Linked DNA regions of Glaciimonas sp. CA11.2. The main gene of each other region encodes a partner of the protein of the gene in region 2 in a complex. Links are inferred from orthologs where the notes say so. Each region holds a gene or a part of one and is shown on either strand. Other genes may lie near its edges.

What was found.
Region 1: the proteins of RGU75_RS01635 (region 2) and dnaN are in contact, whole or in part, in a cryo-EM structure (PDB 8GIZ), measured with the Escherichia coli proteins. The link is inferred for Glaciimonas sp. CA11.2 from one-to-one orthologs.

Annotation. Positions count from the first base shown.
Region 1 is NZ_JAVIWL010000001.1:1,777,706-1,788,283, reverse strand. The notes cover bases 4,100-7,080. They hold dnaN (DNA polymerase III subunit beta), read right to left. Parts: upstream 6,153-7,080; coding sequence 5,046-6,152; downstream 4,100-5,045. Other genes in these bases: dnaA (chromosomal replication initiator protein DnaA), read right to left, coding at 6,519-7,080; gyrB (DNA topoisomerase (ATP-hydrolyzing) subunit B), read right to left, coding at 4,100-4,816. Also shown: yghU (glutathione-dependent disulfide-bond oxidoreductase), read right to left, coding at 25-900; RGU75_RS23950 (hypothetical protein), read right to left, coding at 1,004-1,279; RGU75_RS07655 (hypothetical protein), read right to left, coding at 1,293-1,487; more of gyrB, read right to left, coding at 2,333-4,099; more of dnaA, read right to left, coding at 7,081-7,940; rpmH (50S ribosomal protein L34), read left to right, coding at 8,520-8,654; RGU75_RS07630 (ribonuclease P protein component), read left to right, coding at 8,678-9,091; membrane protein insertion efficiency factor YidD, read left to right, coding at 9,191-9,490; membrane protein insertase YidC, read left to right, coding at 9,510-10,578. UniProt on the Escherichia coli protein: Confers DNA tethering and processivity to DNA polymerases and other proteins. Acts as a clamp, forming a ring around DNA (a reaction catalyzed by the clamp-loading complex) which diffuses in an ATP-independent manner freely and bidirectionally along dsDNA.
Region 2 is NZ_JAVIWL010000001.1:382,674-393,188, forward strand. The notes cover bases 4,994-7,911. They hold RGU75_RS01635 (DNA polymerase III subunit gamma/tau), read right to left. Parts: upstream 7,590-7,911; coding sequence 5,397-7,589; downstream 4,994-5,396. Other genes in these bases: RGU75_RS01630 (YbaB/EbfC family nucleoid-associated protein), read right to left, coding at 4,994-5,111; RGU75_RS01640 (isovaleryl-CoA dehydrogenase), read left to right, coding at 7,794-7,911. Also shown: RGU75_RS01605 (ABC transporter permease), read right to left, coding at 441-1,292; RGU75_RS01610 (ABC transporter ATP-binding protein), read right to left, coding at 1,409-2,233; RGU75_RS01615 (ABC transporter substrate-binding protein), read right to left, coding at 2,520-3,557; recombination mediator RecR, read right to left, coding at 3,865-4,461; RGU75_RS01625 (antibiotic biosynthesis monooxygenase family protein), read right to left, coding at 4,470-4,778; more of RGU75_RS01630, read right to left, coding at 4,791-4,993; more of RGU75_RS01640, read left to right, coding at 7,912-9,446; pgsA (CDP-diacylglycerol--glycerol-3-phosphate 3-phosphatidyltransferase), read right to left, coding at 10,065-10,515. UniProt on the Escherichia coli protein: Part of the beta sliding clamp loading complex, which hydrolyzes ATP to load the beta clamp onto primed DNA to form the DNA replication pre-initiation complex.

The DNA.
Region 1 (10,578 bases), 1.4 Mb from region 2 along the record:
CGTACCAGTTCAGCGAGACTTGCCCTAGGTGGAAGGGGCAAGCTTGTCTTCAGTGCGGAGGTCGAAATCGCTGGCGTCATGACGCTCGAGTAGTTGGTCGGAGGGTTCGCCCCACGCGCGGTTAACCTTGCGTCCGCGCACGACAGCTGGACGCAATGCAATCTCATCGGCCCAGCGCAATACATGCTTGTACGCATGCACGCTGAGGAACTCACCGGCCTCGTAAAGTTGACCTTTGACCAGCGCGCCGTACCATGGCCATACCGCCATATCAGCGATCGTATAGTCGTCGCCCGTCAGGAAGCGGTGCTCTGACAGTTGGCGATCCAACACATCAAGCTGACGTTTCACTTCCATCGCGTAGCGGTTGATAGGGTACTCGAACTTTTCAGGTGCGTAAGCATAAAAATGACCAAAGCCTCCGCCTAAAAAAGGCGCACTGCCCATTTGCCAGAATAGCCAGGACAAGCATTCGGCCCGCGCCGCGCCGCTGCTGGGCAGGAAGGCACCAAACTTCTCGGCCAGATACTGAAGAATGGCGCCGGACTCAAACACCCGCACCGGTGTTTCACCACTGTGATCCATCAGGGCCGGGATCTTGGAGTTGGGGTTAGCCCCAACAAATCCACTGCCGAACTGATCACCATCATTGATACGAATCAGCCAGGCGTCGTATTCCGCACCGGCGTGGCCCAAGGCCAGCAACTCTTCAAGCATGATCGTCACCTTGACGCCATTGGGTGTGGCGAGCGAATAAAGCTGCAACGGATGGCGTCCCACTGACAGGTCCTTGTCGTGCGTGGCACCAGCGACAGGGCGGTTGATGCTGGCAAACTTGCCGCCGCTTTCCTGATCCCAGGACCAAACTTTGGGTGGGATGTATAAATTTGCATTGCTCATTAGATAGCCTTTATAAGATCGCGCAGTTGGGGCGCGGAATACTGTTTAGTGTACCCGGTAAGTGAAGGTGCCTCCCGAAGTGATCGATTCGTTGAGCTATGACTCATTCGAGCGAATATCGCGGTAGTGGGTTGGACTGCGTATTCTTTCGGTGCGAACGCGGGATCTTCAAAATATTTAACGATACGCTAAAAATCTTCGTCGGATCAGCGCCCTGAGCGTGGTCAAAGGAACAGAGATCGACGGCGGCGATCTTGTCATTTAAGTCTAGCCGCGCCAACCCGAGTTTCTCGCCACGATTGTCATAAACTAACTTGACCGTGGCACCATCCTCTTCACTGCGCTTGAAGTCGTATCGCGAAACATAGTCACCAAAAATACGCTTGGTTAATTCATCGTGTTTGAATAATGGCGTACCAGCGGAAACTCACCGGCACGCCATCCCGTATTAACTTGTAAAATGCCTGATTATGCCGCAGCAACGTGCGCGAAAAATCGTGGTGAGAGAGCTTAGTAACCGCCTCATTAATCGCATCGGGCGGCAGTTGTGGATTGAGCCTGGTCAGCGCCGTTCGCAGGTCACGCACAAACACTATCCCAGCCGAGCACTTTTTGCAGATGGTCGGCAAAGGTGGCTTGCACCAGACGGTCCTCGCTGTTGATGTCTGTGTAGGCCATCAGCTTCTTTCTATTGGACAAACTATCGAATCATAAAGGACACAGTACGGCCATGTCCTTTATAAAAGTGTCATGTTATCAGTAGATTGCAAGAGGTAGAGCAGCATAGAAAAGTTAGCGCAAGGAAATTAATCGCTCGTATATCCTTTAGATCCTTCGATATTTGATTGATATCGGCGCCAGCGGCGCTCACCCTGATGAGTCACTTGCCTAGCGTCCGTTAAAACGTCTAACGCACATTTAACTGTCTTTGCTGAGATTTCAGCGCCAATACGTCTGTTTATATCCGCAAATGGGCCATTACATTGGAGAAGAAATCCTGGAACGCGTCTCCATTAGATTTTCGAAGTTTTAATTCGAGCGCGATACGCCAGTGGTAGCGCTATTCCGCTGATATTGGTTCAGTCTGTTCCATAAGCGCAATGTTGGTTCGGGTGGATTCGTATTTGGTACCGCGCACATTTCCTGAGATGACTGCGGCCCCCAAGGCAAAAAAGCGGCTTGACCGTCACATCTATCATGGTATGCCAAACTCATTCGGCGGAGCTTAATTTCGCTCTTCTGTGGCAAATCCAAGGTGCCAAACTACCGCAAACGGTCACTCACTCGAATCACGGGAACCTATCAGACTCCAAAAGTGGAAAAACCAACCTGTTGGGTTGGTTTTTCCACTTTTTACGATTTTCTCACTATCTGTGTCACTACTATTTCACTTACTTGGCACAAATTTCACTTTCCGTGTCACCCGACAACATCAAACGTCAATATTCCCAGCCTGCAAAGCATTCATCTCAATAAACGCACGACGTGGTTCCACGTCATCGCCCATCAACGTCATAAAGATTTGATCGGCGGCAATCGCGTCGTCGATCTGGACTTTTAGCAAGCGGCGTACGGTTGGGTCCATGGTGGTTTCCCATAGTTGGCTTGGGTTCATTTCGCCCAGCCCTTTATAGCGCTGCTTGCTGACGCCGCGCTCGGCTTCGTCGCGCAGCCATGCCATGGCTTGATGGAAGTCGGTGATGGCGAATTCTTTGACTTTTTCGCCGGTTCCGCGACGGACCATTGCGGCCGGGCCAATGAGGCCTTTGAATGTGGCAGCGGCGTTGCATAGAACTTTGTAGTCCGAACTGGCGACAAAATCGCTATCGATGATGCTGGCTTTGACATTGCCGTGATACATGCGCTGGATACGTAACTGATGTTTTTCTGTTAGCTCGTCGGACCTGACGACGACTGTGACCGCAGGATCGCCGATTTCTTTGGTGAGCGCCTGCGCTGAAATTTCAGCATTTTCTACGGTGTCGAGTTGGAGCGTGACGCCGGTCATGATGGCGGTCAGGGCCGCACCGTCAATGGCGCGGGTCAGGCGCGTGATGATGGCGTTGGCGGTGTTGTATTGACGGACCAATTCTGTCAGGGCTGGGCCGCTGATTGGATCGGTGCCGGTACTTGGAATCAACGATGCATCGTTTAAGGCGACTTGCATCATGTACTGGACTTCTTCAACGTCATCTTTCAGATAACGTTCGTCTTTGCCGTGCTTGACCTTGTACAACGGCGGTTGCGCGATGTAGATGTGACCGCGCTCGACCAGTTGTGGCATTTGCCGATAGAACAATGTCAGCAGCAAGGTACGGATGTGGGCGCCATCGACGTCCGCATCGGTCATGATAATGATGCGGTGATAACGCAGTTTGTCGGCGTTGAATTCGTCTGGTCCGATACTCGTGCCTAAGGTGGCGATCAGGGTGGTGATCTGTTCAGACGAAAGCATTTTTTCGAAGCGTGCTTTTTCGACGTTCAGGACTTTACCGCGCAATGGCAGAATCGCTTGAAATTTACGGTCGCGGCCTTGCTTGGCTGATCCGCCCGCTGAGTCACCCTCGACGATATAAAGTTCGCAGAGTGCTGGATCTTTTTCCTGGCAATCGGCCAGTTTGGATGACAAGCCGAGTCCGTCCATGACGCCTTTACGACGTGTCAGTTCACGCGCTTTACGCGCAGCATCACGCGCGCGAGCGGCTTCGACAATTTTGCCGCAAATAATTTTGGCGTCGTTTGGTTTTTCTTGCAAATAGTCGTTGAGTGTTCTGGCGACGATTTCTTCTACAGGCAAACGGACTTCGCTGGAGACCAGTTTATCTTTGGTTTGCGAGCTGAATTTTGGCTCTGGCACCTTGACCGATAAGACGCAAGTTAAGCCTTCGCGCATATCGTCGCCGCTGGTTTCAACTTTGGCGCGTTTGGCGAAATCGTGTTCTTCGATATACTTGTTGAGCACGCGCGTCATTGCTGCGCGTAATCCGGTCAAATGGGTTCCGCCATCGCGTTGCGGAATGTTATTGGTGAAGCATAAGACTTGCTCGTTGTAGGCGTCGTTCCATTGCATGGAAACATCGACTGTTACGCCCTCTTTTTCGCCGGTTGCCTGAAAAATCGTTGGATGTAATACGCTCTTGTTTTTATTGATGTATTCCACAAAACCACGCGTACCACCTTCGAAGGCAAAGAGTTCTTCCTTACCGGAACGTTGGTCGGTTAACTTGATGCGTACGCCATTATTCAAGAACGATAATTCGCGGATACGCTTGGCTAGAATTTCATAGTGAAATTCAACGTGCGTGAAAATTTCTTCGTCGGCCCAAAAGTGAACTTCGGTGCCACGTTTGTCGGTGTCGCCAATGACTTTGATCGGCGATACGATCATGCCATTGATGGTTTCGATTTCACGATCTTGTGGGACGCCACGGACAAACTCCATGTAATGCACTTTGCCATCGCGACGAATCGTGAGCTTCAATAGCTTCGATAAACCGTTGACGCAAGAGACACCCACGCCATGTAAACCGCCAGAAACTTTGTAAGAGTTCTGATCGAATTTGCCACCCGCGTGTAACTCGGTCATGACGATCTCTGCGGCGCTGCGCTTAGGCTCGTGCTTGTCGTCAAACTTGATGCCGGTTGGTACGCCACGACCATTGTCGGTGACGGAAATCGAATTATCAGAGTGAATCGTGACGTTGATTTCGGTGCAATGACCGGCTAACGATTCATCAATCGAGTTATCTAATACCTCAAATACCAGATGATGCAAGCCGGTGCCGTCTGAAGTGTCGCCGATGTACATCCCCGGACGTTTTCGTACTGCTTCCAGACCTTCGAGGATCTGAATTGAGGACGCGCCGTACGTATCTGGTACCGGCTGATTGGTGTTGTCTTGTGGGATTGATGACATGGCTACCTTCTGAATAGACTGCTACAAAAACGTGAATCCAAGCGGAAATCCGCAACGTGCAGATTTCTTAAATGTGGCAAAGGGGCCGAAGCCCCAACGTCACGATGGCATTACTTTGACGATTTTTTGCGACCCGATATAACTTGCGATGCGACTTGTGATATGACGCGATATCGCATCATTTCACATAATGCTAAGTGGCACGACGCCACAATATCCTTTGCAGACACTAAATCCGCATTGGCATCACGACATACTTAAAATCAACATTTTCCGGGACAGTGATCAGCGCGGATGAATTAGCGTCACCGAGGGCAATATTAACGTTCTCGCCCTTCAAATTGTTCAATACGTCGAGCAAATACGTGACATTGAAACCAATGTCCACACTGTCTCCGCCGTAGTCGATTTCTAGCTCTTCAATCGCCTCTTCCTGATCGGCATTGGTTGAGCTGATTTTGAGACTGCCTGGTGTGACAACCCAACGCACGCCCTTGAACTTGTCGCTGGTCATAATTGCAGCGCGTTGCAACGAGCGCAGCAGACGATCGCGGCCGATGGTGAAATCGTTCTTATAACCTTTTGGCACCACGCGGGTGTAGTCAGGAAATTTACCTTCAACCAGTTTCGAGATCAACTCAATGTCAGCGAACGATAATTTGACCTGATTGTTGGCGATTTCCAACTGAACCGGCTCATCGGTTTCGTCCAGCAGGCGTTGCAACTCAATGATGGTTTTGCGTGGAATGATGACTTCCTGACGGGCAAACTCTTGCTCTGTCGCGACCTGGCAAAACGCCAGACGGTGACCGTCGGTGGCGACAGCGATGACATTATTGCCATCCAGCACCAATAGTAAACCGTTGAGGTAATACCGAATATCTTGCTGCGCCATCGAAAAATGGACCATGTTGAAGAGATGCTTCAAGGTCTTTTGCGGCAACGTGACGGTGGCGTTGTAATGCTCAGCTTGGGCGACGGTCGGAAACTCTTCAGCTGCCAACGTTTGCAATGCAAATCGGGACTTGCCGGATTGCACTGTCATCCGCTTATTGCTCAGTGTCAGCGAGACTTCACCGGACTCCGGCAATGCGCGCAGAATATCGAGAAGTTTACGTGCAGCAACAGTCGTTGCGACAACTTCTGAGCCAGTGCCAACATTTGCATTGGTCGTAATTTGCACTTCAATGTCAGTAGACAGAAAAGAGACTTTTTCGCCGTCCTTGCGAATGAGGATATTGGCCAGAATCGGCAATGTGTGCCGACGCTCGACAATACCACTCACGATCTGCAGTGGCCGGAGAAGAGTATCTCGGTTAGTTTTGACCAATTGCATAGCTATATCCTTATTATCTAAAATTCAACAAATATCGCTTCATTTTAACCATTCTGAGTGGCCTTGAACCAACCTAACAATGTAACTTACTTCGACTACTTATGAATGACATCAATAAGAAAAGTATCGGAGACTTGTACATTATCATCCGGTTTATGGTGCTATTTTACGTTTCCGACAGGAAATTCACCCACACTTATCGATTTAAAATCGCACTTTTGCATTTTTTCAATGAGATTGGAGCAGTATTTCGCACTGTAAAAAAACCACACTTGCGCGGACTCTACCATCACTAATCTCCAGGTTATCCACAGGCTGAAAGGCACAAATGTGGATAACTCGCCAACTGCATCATTATTCGTAGCCCTAACCTTTTAAGGTTTGCTCTAAAACGTGCAGTTCGTGGTTGCATTCGGGATTTTTGGTCCGGTCGCCGGCGATTTTGCGTACGGCGTGCAATACAGTGGTGTGATCCCGGCCACCGAAAAGTTCGCCAATTTCTGGCAAACTTTTTTGCGTAAGCTCTTTTGCCAGATACATTGCAATCTGACGTGGCCGCGCAATGTTCGCAGGGCGCTTTTTGGAATACATGTCGGCGACCTTGATGTTAAAGAAATCCGCGACCGTCTTTTGAATATTTTCGACAGAAATTTGGCGATTTTGTACGGAAAGCAAGTCTTTCAACGCGTCTTTGACGATGTCAATGGTGATGTCTTTGCCATGAAAACGTGAGTACGCCAAAATCTTGCGCAGCGCTCCCTCTAGTTCACGGACGTTTGAGCGCAGATGTTTTGCAACAAAAAAAGCAACGTCATCCGAGAAGGTAACGCCTTCAGATGCCGCCTTCTTAAGCAAGATAGCGACACGCATTTCTAATTCCGGTGGCTCAATGGCTACCGTCAAACCGGAGTCAAAGCGCGAAATCAAGCGATCATCCATGCCTGTGATTTCTTTTGGGTAGGTATCACTGGTGATAATGATTTGTTTCTTTGCTGCAATCAATGCTTCGAAGGCGTAAAAGAATTCTTCCTGCGTGCGACTCTTGCCGCCGAAGAATTGAATATCATCAATCAACAACAAATCGAGAGAATGATAGTAACGCTTGAAGTCGTCAAAACCCTTACGTTGGTAAGCGGTCACTACGTCGCGAACGTATTGCTCAGCGTGGATGTAGCGAATCTTGGACGAGGGATTATCCGCTAGAAGCTGGTTGCCGATCGCATGAATCAGATGCGTTTTACCAAGACCGACACCACCATATAAAAACAATGGATTATAGGAAACACCCGGATTATTCGCCACCTGGATCGCTGCGGCACGGGCCAGCTGATTGGCTTTGCCGGTTACGAAACTATCGAAACTTAACTCCGTGTTAATCCGCGATTGGTCGCGACGCGCTATGACGGCGCTCGATTCTGCCTGCGCTTCAGGCATACGATCAAAGTGGTTGCTGCTGCCACCATGTCCAAATGTCGGCGACGAATTCGGATGCGCACCGTCCAGCGCTACCGGCATCGTCGAAACACTTGGTTTGCGGGCAACATTGGTGCGCGGGTCCAGCATGAACTGAACATCAATAGGCGCCTCCCAAAATTCTGCCGCCAACGTCGTGATGCGACTGGCGAATTGTGTTTTGACCCAATCAAGCTTAAATCGATTTGGCGCTGCGATACGTAGCTTGCCATCCTCATAATCAATCGGGGATAACGGTTTTATCCACGCACTAAATTGTTGAGGCGTCAACTCCTGCTCCAACTGAGCGGAGCAACTTTGCCAGAAATTTTCCATGAATCGTCTAAGTGAAAGAATGTGGAAGGAAGATCATTGCGCTCCAGGCCGGACCTTTTAATACCTGCTTTGGATCCTAGCCACAACCATGATCGGGACTTCTGTTCTATACGAACCAATATTTACGTTGGTAAATGTCGGTTCCTGTGTGGCTCTTTTTGCTCTATCGACGGCTGCTTTTACTAAGCGCGCAGTAAATAAGCGAGTGATTAAGTCAGATTCAGCCCATTATAGGGTTCTGAAATATCGCCAATAGAGAGAGCGCATGCCACAATAAGCTTCTATTCTACCCTTGCTGAGGAAAGTTATCCACAGGCACGGCGTTTACTTTCTGCGTTGTCGGGTCAACGCGTTGCGCATCAAAAATACGCTAAGTGATTGACAAACAAGCAGAAAATGCGTTCTAATCCAAGGTTCACCGCACGTTGAATTGCGAGATTGCAAACTTAACTGCTCGAATTGACTGCTCCGACACTGCGTTAAAACAGTAATTCGGTTCGGACCAGCTCGAACGGCTGGCAACGCGCAAAGTGTAAAGATCCGATTTCCGATTTATTTCTGCTGATTAGCGAGACCATAATGAAACGTACTTACCAACCTTCCGTCGTACGTCGTAAACGTACCCACGGCTTCCGCGCACGTATGGCAACCCGTGGCGGCCGCGCTGTGCTGAATGCACGTCGCGCCAAAGGCCGCAAACGTCTAGCAGCTTAAGCCGTATTCTCGGCGCAGCTTGCGTGACAGGCGACCGTTCAGAGAACTCTTCATCGAGTTCTATACTGAGCTTTCCCCGTGACCGACGCATCGTTAAAACGGATGAATTTTCATCCGTTTTTCGTTTGCGCCCAGTCTATAGGACTGCCCATTTTGTTTTGTACACACGCGTCAATCCCTTGCCTGATGCTAAGGCGCGATTAGGCGTAGTTGCCGCAAAACGACTGGCACCGAGAGCTGTTACGCGTAACACCGTTAAACGGGTTACGCGTGAGTTGTTTCGCCTGACATCTTTGCCGCCCATCGACTGTATTGTGCGTTTATCCAAACCGGTAAACACCAAAGCAGGTCCTGCCACGACTGCAAATCTGAAGCGGGAGTTGCGGAGCGAATTAGTCAAATTATTCGCCTCACAATGTATTGTCACCGCCGCTTAATAAATAGGCGACGGACGACAGACGATGGGCACGCGATGCGCATCTTAAGATTCAAAAGTGCTACAAAATAAGATGCCGAAAGAGATGCGGAAAGCAATCATGAAAGCGACTTTACTGTTCCTGTTGCGATGTTACAAATTGGGAATAAGCCCATTTTTGGGCCAGAACTGTCGTTTTTATCCAAGCTGTTCCGATTACGCTGCCGAAGCAATTCGTACACATGGTGCCTTAAAGGGCAGCATTCTGGCCGCCTGTCGGCTGGGAAAATGTCATCCATGGCACGCTGGTGGAATCGATCCGGTACCATCCTCTCCGTCTGCGTCCGCCGCATCCTGTGCATCCTCTGCCAAACCCTCTGCAACTTCCGCTGAACGACCATGCGGATGCAGCCATTCCTGAATCTTAGAGAACTACTCTTATGGATATCAAACGTACCGTCCTGTGGGTTGTATTTTCCCTGTCGCTGCTGTTCCTTTGGGATAACTGGCAACGTCATAATGGCAACGCGTCAATGTTTTTTCCGAACGCGAATCCGACAGCACCTGCTGCGGGCGCTGCCGGTGCTGCCGGCTCCACACCGGTTGCTGGTGCAACGACTCCTGGCGCGGCTGGCAATGACGTGCCACAAACTGCCGGTGTTGCCGGAACCGCTTCACCAGCTAGCGCTGTGCCTGATACGGCAGCCGCTTCAAAAGGCGAAACGATCACCATCACTACCGATGTTGTCAAAGCCGAAATCGACACAATTGGTGGTCAATTAAAGCGCCTCGAGTTGCTCAAACAACGCGACACGGTTGATCCTACCAAGAATCTAGTGTTGTTCGATTCAAGCCCTACGCGCACTTACCTGGCCGACACTGGTTTAATCGGTGGCAACTTCCCCAACCACAAATCAACTTTTGTTGCTTTGCCCGGTGCCCGGTCGTTGGATAATGGTAACCAGGTTCAACTGGTGCTGGAGTCCACGCAGGGTGGCGTCAAGCTGACAAAAACCTTTACATTTAAACGCGGCGATTATGCGATTGATGTGAAACACACGATCACCAACGAAAGCACTGCAGCAATCACGCCTTCGTTGTATCTGCAATTGGTACGTGACGGTAACAAGCCCGAGGGCGAGCAACGCTTCGTCAACACCTTCACTGGTGCGGCAGTCTATACCGAAGCGAACAAGTTTCAGAAATTTGCTTTCGAAAAGATAGAGGAGAAGAAAGCAGAGCATGCAACCAAGTCTAACGACGGCTGGTTCGCTATCATGCAGCACTATTTTGTTTCAGCATTTATTCCACCAGAAAACGCACCACGCGAAATTTTCACCAAAAAAGTTGCTACGAATCTGTATGCAATTGGTAACGTTCTGCCACTCGGCACGATTGCACCGGGTGCCAGCGTCACCATGGATTCACGCTTGTTCTCCGGACCTGAAGAATCGGCTGTGCTTGAGGCCACTGCCCCAGGCCTGGAACTGGTGAAAGACTATGGCTGGC
Region 2 (10,515 bases):
CTGTTTTGCGCCAATCGCCGTGGCAACTCGCGCGGGCGTTGCCGGCGTTCAGTCAGAGCAGTTGCATGCTGCGCTATGGATGGGCGCCAATCGTTGGCAACTGTTACGGCATGTAATTTTACCGGCGGCACTGCCCGATATTCTGACCGGCTTACGGATTGCTATCGGATTCGGCTGGACGACGCTAGTCGCCGCTGAAATGGTGGCAGCTACGGCAGGTATCGGTCAGATGGTGTTGAATGCATCCAACTTCCTGCGCACCGATATCGTGATAATGGGCATCGTCCTCATCGGGATTATCGCTTGTCTATTCGATTTGGTCATGCGATATCTGGAACATAAACTGGTGCCTTGGAAGGCGCACCACTGACTCCACCATCATACAAAGTAGTGAAAAGATGCCCTGTAAATTACTGCGCACCACAGAAGATCGCAGCAAATTATAGGCGCTCGGTATCGCCCGTTTTTGGCTGCCACTTCATTAGTCGTTTCTCAATCATGCCGACCAAGGAATCAAGAATCAACGCAAATGCAGTTAACACCATAATGCCGGCAAATACGGTATTGATATCAAACGCCCCTTCAGCCTGCAAAATCAAGTAGCCAACACCACGTGCAGAACCTAAATATTCACCGACGATCACGCCGACAAAAGCAAGCCCGACAGACGTATGCAAGCTGGAGAAAACCCATGATGTCGCCGATGGCAAATAGACTGTGCGCAGCAATTGCCGCTGATTCGCACCCAACATGCGAGCGTTTGACAGGACCACAGGACTGACTTCTTTGACGCCTTGGTAGACATTAAAGAATACAATAAAAAATACCAATGTGACCGCCAATGCGATTTTGGACCAAATGCCCAATCCGAACCACATAGCAAAAATAGGTGCCAAAATAACCCGTGGCATGGCGTTAGATGCTTTGATATAGGGATCAAGGATTGCCGATGTCAATGGTGACAGCGCAAGCCATAATCCTACGCCTAAACCCAATACAGTACCGATCCCAAACGCCAGCATGGTTTCTGTCAGCGTCACCAGCAGGTGGGAATAAATCTCGCCTGGAAACTTCAACGTGAACCATGTTGTGTCACCGATACCGACATCCAGACTGCCGCTGCCAACCGTGAACCATTGCCAGACCCGCTCCAATACTTTGATTGGCTCGCCGAAGAAAAATGCGGTCTGCTGGTTACGGGTCACTACATGCCACGCTGCAAAAAATATGACTAATACCAGCGCTTGATAAACGCGCATATTTTTGTAATTGGGTTTAATTGCTTGCCACATAATGTCGTGCTCTTTCTTATTTTTTTGGAAATAGTCACAATTTCTATTCGATGACTAACCTATCCTGATATCGTCTTGCGTCTTGCGTCTTGCGTCTCGCCTTGTCGCTTGGTCTGTCAGGCGATTTTTTTCTGCTGCTGATAGCCTTTCAGCACTTCGTCCCTCAATACGCTCCATATCTGCTGATGCAGTTCTACGAAGCGAGGATCGCTGCGAATTTCTGCGACGTCACGCGGACGCTCAAGATCAATCACAAACTCACCAATCGGATGCGTTCCCGGCCCGGCAGACAGGACGATGACACGATCCGACATGGCAATTGCTTCGTCCAGATCATGGGTAATAAAGAGAACCGCTTTCTTTTTCGCACTCCACAATGCAAGCACTTCATTTTCCATCAGCTGACGCGTTTGAATATCCAGTGCCGAAAACGGCTCATCCATCAAAATAATGTCTGGATCAAGAATCAATGTTTGCGCCAACGCCACGCGCTTGCGCATGCCGCCGGATAGTTGATGCGGAAAGCGATCGCCAAACCCTTGCAGTCCGACCCGCGCTAACCATTCCTCACCGAGCTGCTTTGCCTCAGGCTCTTCCATCCCTCGATATTGCAAACCGGCGATCACGTTTTGCAAGGCGCTGCGCCATGGCATTAATGCTTCCGACTGGAACATATAACCGGCACGTTTATTTATACCCGTCAACTCTTCACCGAACACTTTGACGCTGCCGGTAGAGGGTTGCAACAAACCCGCACCAACATTGAGCAAGGTCGACTTGCCGCAACCGGTCGGTCCCACTACCGAAACAAATTCCCCTGGCGCGATGGTAAGGGTGGTGTCTGCGACGGCGGTATAGCGCTGTGAACGATCATCTTTTGAAATGAAAGTACAGCTGATATTGTCGAGAAATAATGCTGGCGTCGGTGAAACTGGAGTCATAAGAATGATGGCGCAAGCCGAAAAAATTGCGATGGAAAATAAAACGCATCAGATAAGTTTTATCGATAAAAATCAACGATAAATCTGACCTATAAAAATCATCGTTCAACGCACTTATATAGTGACACAACATGGCGATGCTGCTGCCGCATTCATCTAACCGCAGGATGTCGGCAATTAACTAAAAACCAAATCGCCCTGCTCTCCTTTTTCTGGTGCAGGGCGATTTATTTACCGAGATTAATACTTGATTGATCTCAGCATTTTATATCAGCTTACTATCGGCTTACTTAAACTTAAGATCGGCCTTTGTCACGAATGCATTGGTGTACGTTTTAGACAGGTCAATTTTTTTATCGGCCAACGTCGGATCGAACGATTCTAGCGTGCGCAATGCAGTAGCGGCGCCTGCGTCCGGGAACTTTCCATCCGGTGAGATCGCTTCACGAACCTTGGTGAACGCTTCAATATAGAGTGCACGATCGCCTAGTAAATAATTTTCAGGGACGGCCTTGACGATATCTTCTGGCGCCGCTTTTTGCAACCACCGTAAAGCGCGCACCATCGCGTTGGTTAAAGCTTGCGTCGTGTTGGGATATTTCTTGATAAAGTCAGCGGAGGCGTACAAAGTCGCCGCTGGCATCGGTCCGCCGAAAACAGCTTCAGTCTCTTTTATTGTGCGTGTATCAGATATGATGCGAATCTCATTTTTTTGCTGCAGCATCGTAATCAAAGGGTCCAGATTAGCAATGGCATCAATCTGTCCTGAACGTAATGCAGACAATGCACCGGCCGATGCACCGACGCCGATATACGAAACGTCAGTAGGCTTTAAACCACCTTTTGCGAGTACGAAATTGCTCATCATACTGGTAGAAGAACCGGGTGCAGTCACGCCGATTTTCTTACCTTTTAAATCAGCAATCGATTTGTAATTCGGCATGGTCTTATTGGAAACCGCCATCACGATCTGTGGCGCACGGCCTTGCAGCACGAACGCCGTAATCATCTGATTTTTTGCTTGCATACTAATGGTGTGCTCGAATGCGCCGGATACGACATCCGCGCTGCCACCAATCAGTGCCTGCAACGCTTTCGCACCACCGGCGAAATCAGAGATTTCAACCTGCAAACCTTCATCTTTGAAATACCCTAGTTGGTCAGCGACCGTCAAAGGAAGGTAATAAAACAAGTTCTTGCCGCCGACAGCAATCGATACTTTCGGCTTTTCTAGTGTTTGCGCAAATAATTTGCTGTTAAATGTAAAATATCCTGCCAAAAACAGGCAAAGTGCGACACCAAACTGCTTCCAGTTAAACTTCATTTTGTCTCCTCAACATCAATGGTTACGTTGTAACGATATTATTTATTCCGCTATGGGAAGCGATGAACTTTGTTTTTTTAAATCCTAGTAGGATTGTGACCACATAATACCGCAGGCATCGCGTTATCTCGCGTTACAAGCTGAAAAGACACATGGTGAGTTTTTTTTATCGTTATTCGGCGACATAAAATGAATACCATCGCCCCTTATGCTGTGTATTAATCAACTACCAGTTAAATCGACAATGTTTAGATCTCTAAGGCTGCACGTGACGAAAAAGCATGTCGACGACGACGAATGATTATCGTTAAGTGGCGCGACGGTCCAACATGGCACGCGCAATAGTACCGGCATCCACGTATTCCAACTCGCCACCAACCGGAACCCCACGAGCCAGGCGGCTAACCTTCAGGCCGCGTGCTTTCATGGTTTCGCTAATGTAATGGGCGGTGGCTTCGCCTTCGTTGGTGAAATTGGTCGCTAACACTACTTCGGCTACGACCCCATTGGTGGCGCGGACGATTAATTTTTCAAGTTGAAGATCCTTCGGGCCAATACCATCAAGCGGCGACAACCGTCCCATCAACACAAAATATAGGCCTTTAAACGTCAACGTCTGCTCGATCATCAACTGATCGGTGGGTGTTTCCACTACACAGAGTAATGACGTGTCACGCTCAGGATCCAAACATACCTCACACAGATCATGCTCGGTGAAAGTATTGCACATTGAACAATGCTGTACTTTTTCGACCGCTTGCATCAATGCGCGACCAAGCAACGCTGCGCCATCACGATCATGCTGCAACAGATGATAAGCCATACGTTGCGCCGACTTCGGGCCGACGCCGGGCAAGTGGCGTAAAGCTTCTGTCAAAAAGGCCAGACTGGAAGGGGTTTTCACATCAGACCTTAAAAACCACGATAGATCTTGCGACCCACCGGTGCATAGTGAAGAATCGGTGGCGGCTTATAGAAATGCTGCATTAGCGTGCGCCACTCTTGATACTGAAACGATTGCATGAAGCCGATCGTGTGGTGTTCTAGCGTCTGCCAGTGCACCAGTAAAATATAACGATTCGGGAGTTCCACGCAACGCTGCAACGCATGCGAAATATAACCCGGCGTGGACATAATCAGTTTTTTCGCCTCCGCGAAAGCCGCTTCAAATGCGGCTTCCTGACCGGGAATAATATCCAGCGTTGCAGCGTTAAGAATCATAGGATGCGGTACTTAAAACGGCATTTTGAAGCCTGGTGGCATACCAGCAGTAAGCCCGGACATTTTTTCTGCCGAGGTTTCTTCTGCCTTGCGTACGGCGTCATTGAAAGCAGCAGCGACCAGATCTTCTAGCATGTCCTTGTCATCAGCCAGCAGGGACGGATCGATCGTCACGCGCTTGACAGCATTTTTGCAAGACATGACTACTTTGACGAGACCGCCGCCAGATTCACCTTCGACGTCGATCAAGCCCAATTGATCCTGCGCTTTTTTCATATTATCTTGCATTGCTTGCGCTTGCTTCATCAAGCCTGCGAGTTGGCCCTTCATCATAATGTTGCTCCTTTAAGTTAATTCAGTGTTGGGAATGACACAAAATCGCACATTGATGGCGATAATTTTTATTGCTATTTAGCAATCTATCCAGCCCATTACGGTTGGGCGATACCAACTGTTTAACTGCTCTTCGACGGCGTTTATAACAATTCCTCCGTCGAAGCAGTTAGCCCAATTTTAAATTGGCTTGTTTTTTCGTCACCCATGTCAATTTTACATTGCCGTGACCTACCGTCCGTGACCTACCGTCCGTGACGATACTGCTCAAGTTCAGGCTTAGCTTCAGGCTAACGGTTTGACCGATCCAGGAACAATCGCTGCACCGAACTCACGAATCATGCTTTGAATAAATGGATCATTTTTTGCGGTCTCTTCAGCTAAACGCTGCCGTTCCGCCTGCTCGCCTTGCGCCTTCACATTCGCGGTGTGACGCACGTTACCAATTTCTGTCTCGACCCGCACCGTGCGACCAAAACGCTCGGTTAACGCCGCAGTTAGTTTATCAACATTAGCGGGTAAGCGTAACGTCTCGAGGGGAATGCGCAGGTAAATTTGAATGGCTGCTCCGGTACTGTCCAAACGCAGCAACTCACTTTGCTGCGCTAGTTGATGTGCAACACCACGTACCGGCAATAGTGCCGCCAAGGTTGGCCAGTCGCCATCCCAGTTCAATGATGGATCTGGATGATAAACGAACGGGTCAGCAGCGGCTTTCTGTGGCAGCGGATTTGACGATGACGATTGCATTGACAGCGCATCCATACTCAACGTTGCGGTTGGCTTGTTTGCCGGTGTTGGCACAGACGGAGTACTTGTTACAGGACGCGCTTCTGAACGACCTGATGTGTGCATGGCGGAAGCGGTACGTGGCTCTGCGCGCGCGTCATAGCTCGATCCGGATGAATCGTTATCCGACAAGTCCATCGGCAGCGGAATATCCTCTTCCCAAGGTGGTGGCGACGATACAGTAGAGGTTACTTTCGGTGGTTGACTTGCCGGTACTTTGATCTCCGGGATCGCCGTCGGCTGAGATCTGACCGGTATCGCAGAATTACTGATTGCCGCGGTAACCGAAGCAGTTGCAGGCGCGGCGGGAGAGGCGCCCGGGCGTTTGCTGGCGAGGCCACCTCGCGCTGCTGCCAATGCTGCCATCGCCGGACTGAGGTTACCATCGACACGTCCTACAGGAGCGCTGGTGGTAGCGGCCTGCGGCGCACTACTTAATCGTGCAGCGGGAATTGACGGCGTCGGAGCGGCGGTTATTGGGGCTTTAACTGCAACCACTGCTGATGAAGCGGGAGTGAAAGTTGATACAGACGGGCGCGATGGCGCAACCGATCGTTGCTGTGCTGCCACTATTCCGGTTCCATCTCCCGATTGTGGCCGAAAAGCCAACATCCGCAGTAAGGTCATTGAAAACCCTGCGTACTCATCCGGTGCTAAGCCAAGTTCATTACGACCATGCACAACGATCTGATAAAACAATTGGATTTCTTCGACATCAAACGCCGCAGCCAGACGCATGACATCTTCGCGCTCAGGCAAATCTTCTGCTAACGCTGCAGGGACGCTTTGCGCCAACGCGACGCGATGCAACAAAGTACCGAGATCTTGCAACGCGGCACTATACGACAAACTGCGAATTGCCATTTCATCAGCAACAGCCAACAAACCGGCACCATCGTTTAGGGCCAAAGCATCTAGCACCCGAATCAAATAGGTCTGATCCAGCGCGCCCAACATTCCCTGCACCGCCTCAAGCGTTACTTTGCCAGCTGCGTAGGCGATCGCCTGATCGGTTAACGATAAGGCATCGCGCATTGATCCGTGTGCGCCTTGTGCCAGAAGGCGCAAAGCCGGTGTTTCGAATTCAATTTGTTCCTGCCCCAGAATATCGTCCAGATGGCTAATGATATGACCCGGCGGCATCTGCTTCAGATTGAATTGCAGGCATCGCGACAGGACCGTTACCGGGATTTTTTGGGGATCGGTAGTAGCAAGGATAAACTTGACATGATCGGGCGGTTCTTCCAGCGTTTTCAACATGGAGTTGAATGCGTGGTTGGTCAGCATGTGGACTTCATCGATCATGTAGACCTTGAAACGGGCGTTTGACGGCGCGTAGACCGCCTGCTCCAGCAATTGCGCCATTTCATCCACACCGCGATTGGATGCTGCATCCATTTCAATATAATCAACAAATCGCCCCGCATCAATCGCCACGCAGGCATCACACACACCGCACGGCTGAGCGGTAATTCCACCGTTGCCATCAATACCCTGACAATTTAAGGCCTTGGCGAGTATGCGCGACAGCGTCGTTTTACCAACGCCCCTTGTACCAGTGAACAAATAAGCATGATGTAGGCGCTGTTGCTCCAGCGCATGCGTCAATGCCCGCACAACGTGCTCCTGACCAACCAGGGTGTCGAAACTTCTTGGGCGATATTTACGAGCTAGGACTTGGTATGACATAGAGTGGCGGGCGCGCATTGCTGGCTGTTAAATTCAGCACTCATTTTACCTTAGAGGAAGCGCTCGCAAGGATTTTAAGAAATGCCGACAAATCTGCCCCGAGTTGGCTCGCTTTTGCGCTGGCACATATAACAAATTCAGACTACGCTAACCTTGCCATGCGTTCAAACATGCAACGTCAGATCAAGCCCGCCAGGAGATGCCATGCAATCGCCCACGCACCAAGTCACTAATCAGGTCAAACCACTGACCGATAACAATTTGTATAACGACGACGCCATATTGACGGCGGGCGTGCAACGCCTGCAAGCTGGCTGGCACGCCGCAGAGCTAGCCCGTTACGGTGCAGAATTGGGTCGCGAAGAAATCTGGGCGTTGGCAGATGCAGCAAATCGTCATGCGCCAGAATTGCAGTGCTTTGACAGTTTAGGTAACCGTATCGATGCAGTCGAATTTCACCCAGCCTGGCATGCGCTATTAGGAATGTTACGTCGCGAAAACTTACACGCCTTGCCTTGGAGTGCGCCCCGCCCCGGAAGCCATGTTGCACGGGCAGCTGGCTACTTTCTCCATGCGCAGGTGGAGGCAGGATCATTGTGTCCAACTACCATGACGTTTGCCTCGATTCCTGTCTTGCAAAAGGAACCAGCCCTGTTCGCTGCCTTGCAAGCCAAATTATATGCGTGCGAACACGACGGTCGCGATCTGCCGCTAGGACAAAAAACGTCCATGCTAATTGGTATGGGCATGACTGAAAAACAAGGTGGTTCCGATGTGCGATCAAACACCACACTGGCTATTCCACTACCCGGAGGTGGCGGTCGTGGTGCAGACTACCTGTTGACAGGCCATAAATGGTTTTTTTCTGCACCGATGTGCGACGCACACATGGTATTAGCACGTACAGAATTAGGATTGAGCTGCTTTTTTGTGCCGCGCTGGCGGCCCGATGGCAACAAAAATACCGTATTTATTCAACGACTCAAGGACAAACTCGGCAACCGTTCAAACGCTAGCAGCGAAGTCGAATTTGAAGATGCCTTTGGCATTATGGTGGGTGACGAAGGGCGCGGTATCGCTACCATCATCGAAATGGCAAATCACACACGCCTCGATTGCGTCATCGGCAGCGCCGGTCTCATGCGCCAAGCGCTTGTGCAAGCATTACATCATGCGCGTCATCGTAGCGCTTTCGGTGCCCCCTTGGCCGAACAGGCATTGATGCAAAACGTCCTCACTGATCTGGCGCTGGAAAGCGAAGCCGCAACACTATTAATGCTACAACTTGCCAGTGCATTTGAGGCACCCAACGATCCCTTACAGCGCGCATGGAAACGCATTGTCACGCCCGCCGCAAAATTCTGGATATGCAAGCGGGCCTTAGAATTCTCAGGAGAATGTATGGAAATCTGGGGCGGCAATGGATACGTCGAAACTGGCCCGATGGCACGTTTTTACAGAGAAGCACCGGTCAACTCAATCTGGGAAGGCTCAGGCAACGTCATGTGCCTAGATGTATTGCGGGCAATCGGGCGCGAACCAGAAGGATTTACCCTGTTACTTGAACATCTGCACAGTGTCACCAGCGGCCATGCTTCTATCGGCGTGATGTTGAGCAGTCTAAAAAACTTACTTTCAACACCGCCGGATCAGCAAGAACGCAACGCTCGCCGATTGGTTCAAACCCTCATATTAACGGTCCAGGCCGCATTGATGGCGCAACATGCCCCGCCAACAATTGCCGACGCATTTATTGACAGTCGTTGCGACGCTGCGGCAGGACGTGTTTATGGGACTTTGAGCAGTGAGATCAACGCGGATGTTCAGAAACAAATCCGGAAGCGGGTAATGCCGTAATCTGAGCATTGATATGTGAAGTAATGGTTTTCGCCAAATAGAGCCTGACGATACTTATACTGGAGCGGATTTTGACACTTCAGACAAAAAAATAGCCCACTATGATGTGGGCTAAGCTCTTGATTTCATTGACTTATACTTGGAGGCGGGGGTCGGGATCGAACCGGCGTAGACGGCTTTGCAGGCCGCTGCATAACCACTTTGCTACCCCGCCATTCCTTGAAGTCAACAAGTAACAACAGTATCGGAAAATTTGCCAACTTTCCTGCTAGCACTACCATTCCTAAACTATCGGAACAGACGCACATTCTAATGCTGGTTTAAAACTGCATTAGGTCCATTTACATCTATCAACATGGCTGATAGATGCTAGCTCGGACATTAAAAAAGGAAGCTTTTTGAGCTTCCTTTTTTGAATTTGGAGCGGGAGAAGAGGCTCGAACTCTCGACCTATACCTTGGCAAGGTATCGCTCTACCAACTGAGCTACTCCCGCATTTTCTTTTGTATCCGCTACGCTGCTCTGCAACATCTACTGGAGAGACGCCATTATAGATGGTCTAAAAATGATGTCAAGCATTTTACAAAAGGTACTTAATAAAAATTCGACGCATGGTTTTTACTGCGCTTTTTCTTTAATCAGCGGCCAAGCCTTACGCAGGTAATAGAACATTGACCAAACCGTCAGTACGGTTGCGATCAACATCAATCCATGCCCAAGAAGCCGGATATCAACGCCGAATAATTTGCCGGAATACAGCAGAACTGGAATCGCAGTCATTTGGGCGGCTGTCTTAATTTTCCCTAGTGAACTAACCGCTACCGATTTAGACGCACCAATTTGTGCCATCCATTCGCGCAACGCGCTGATGGTGATTTCTCGTCCGATGATGATAAACGCAATGATCGGACTTACCCGATCCAAATTAACTAACACTAACAACGCGCCGACGACCATTAATTTATCGGCGACCGGATCTAGAAATGCGCCAAATGCCGAAGTTTGATTCCAGCGACGAGCGAGAAAACCATCGAACCAATCCGTCAAGGCTGCCACGATAAACACAATG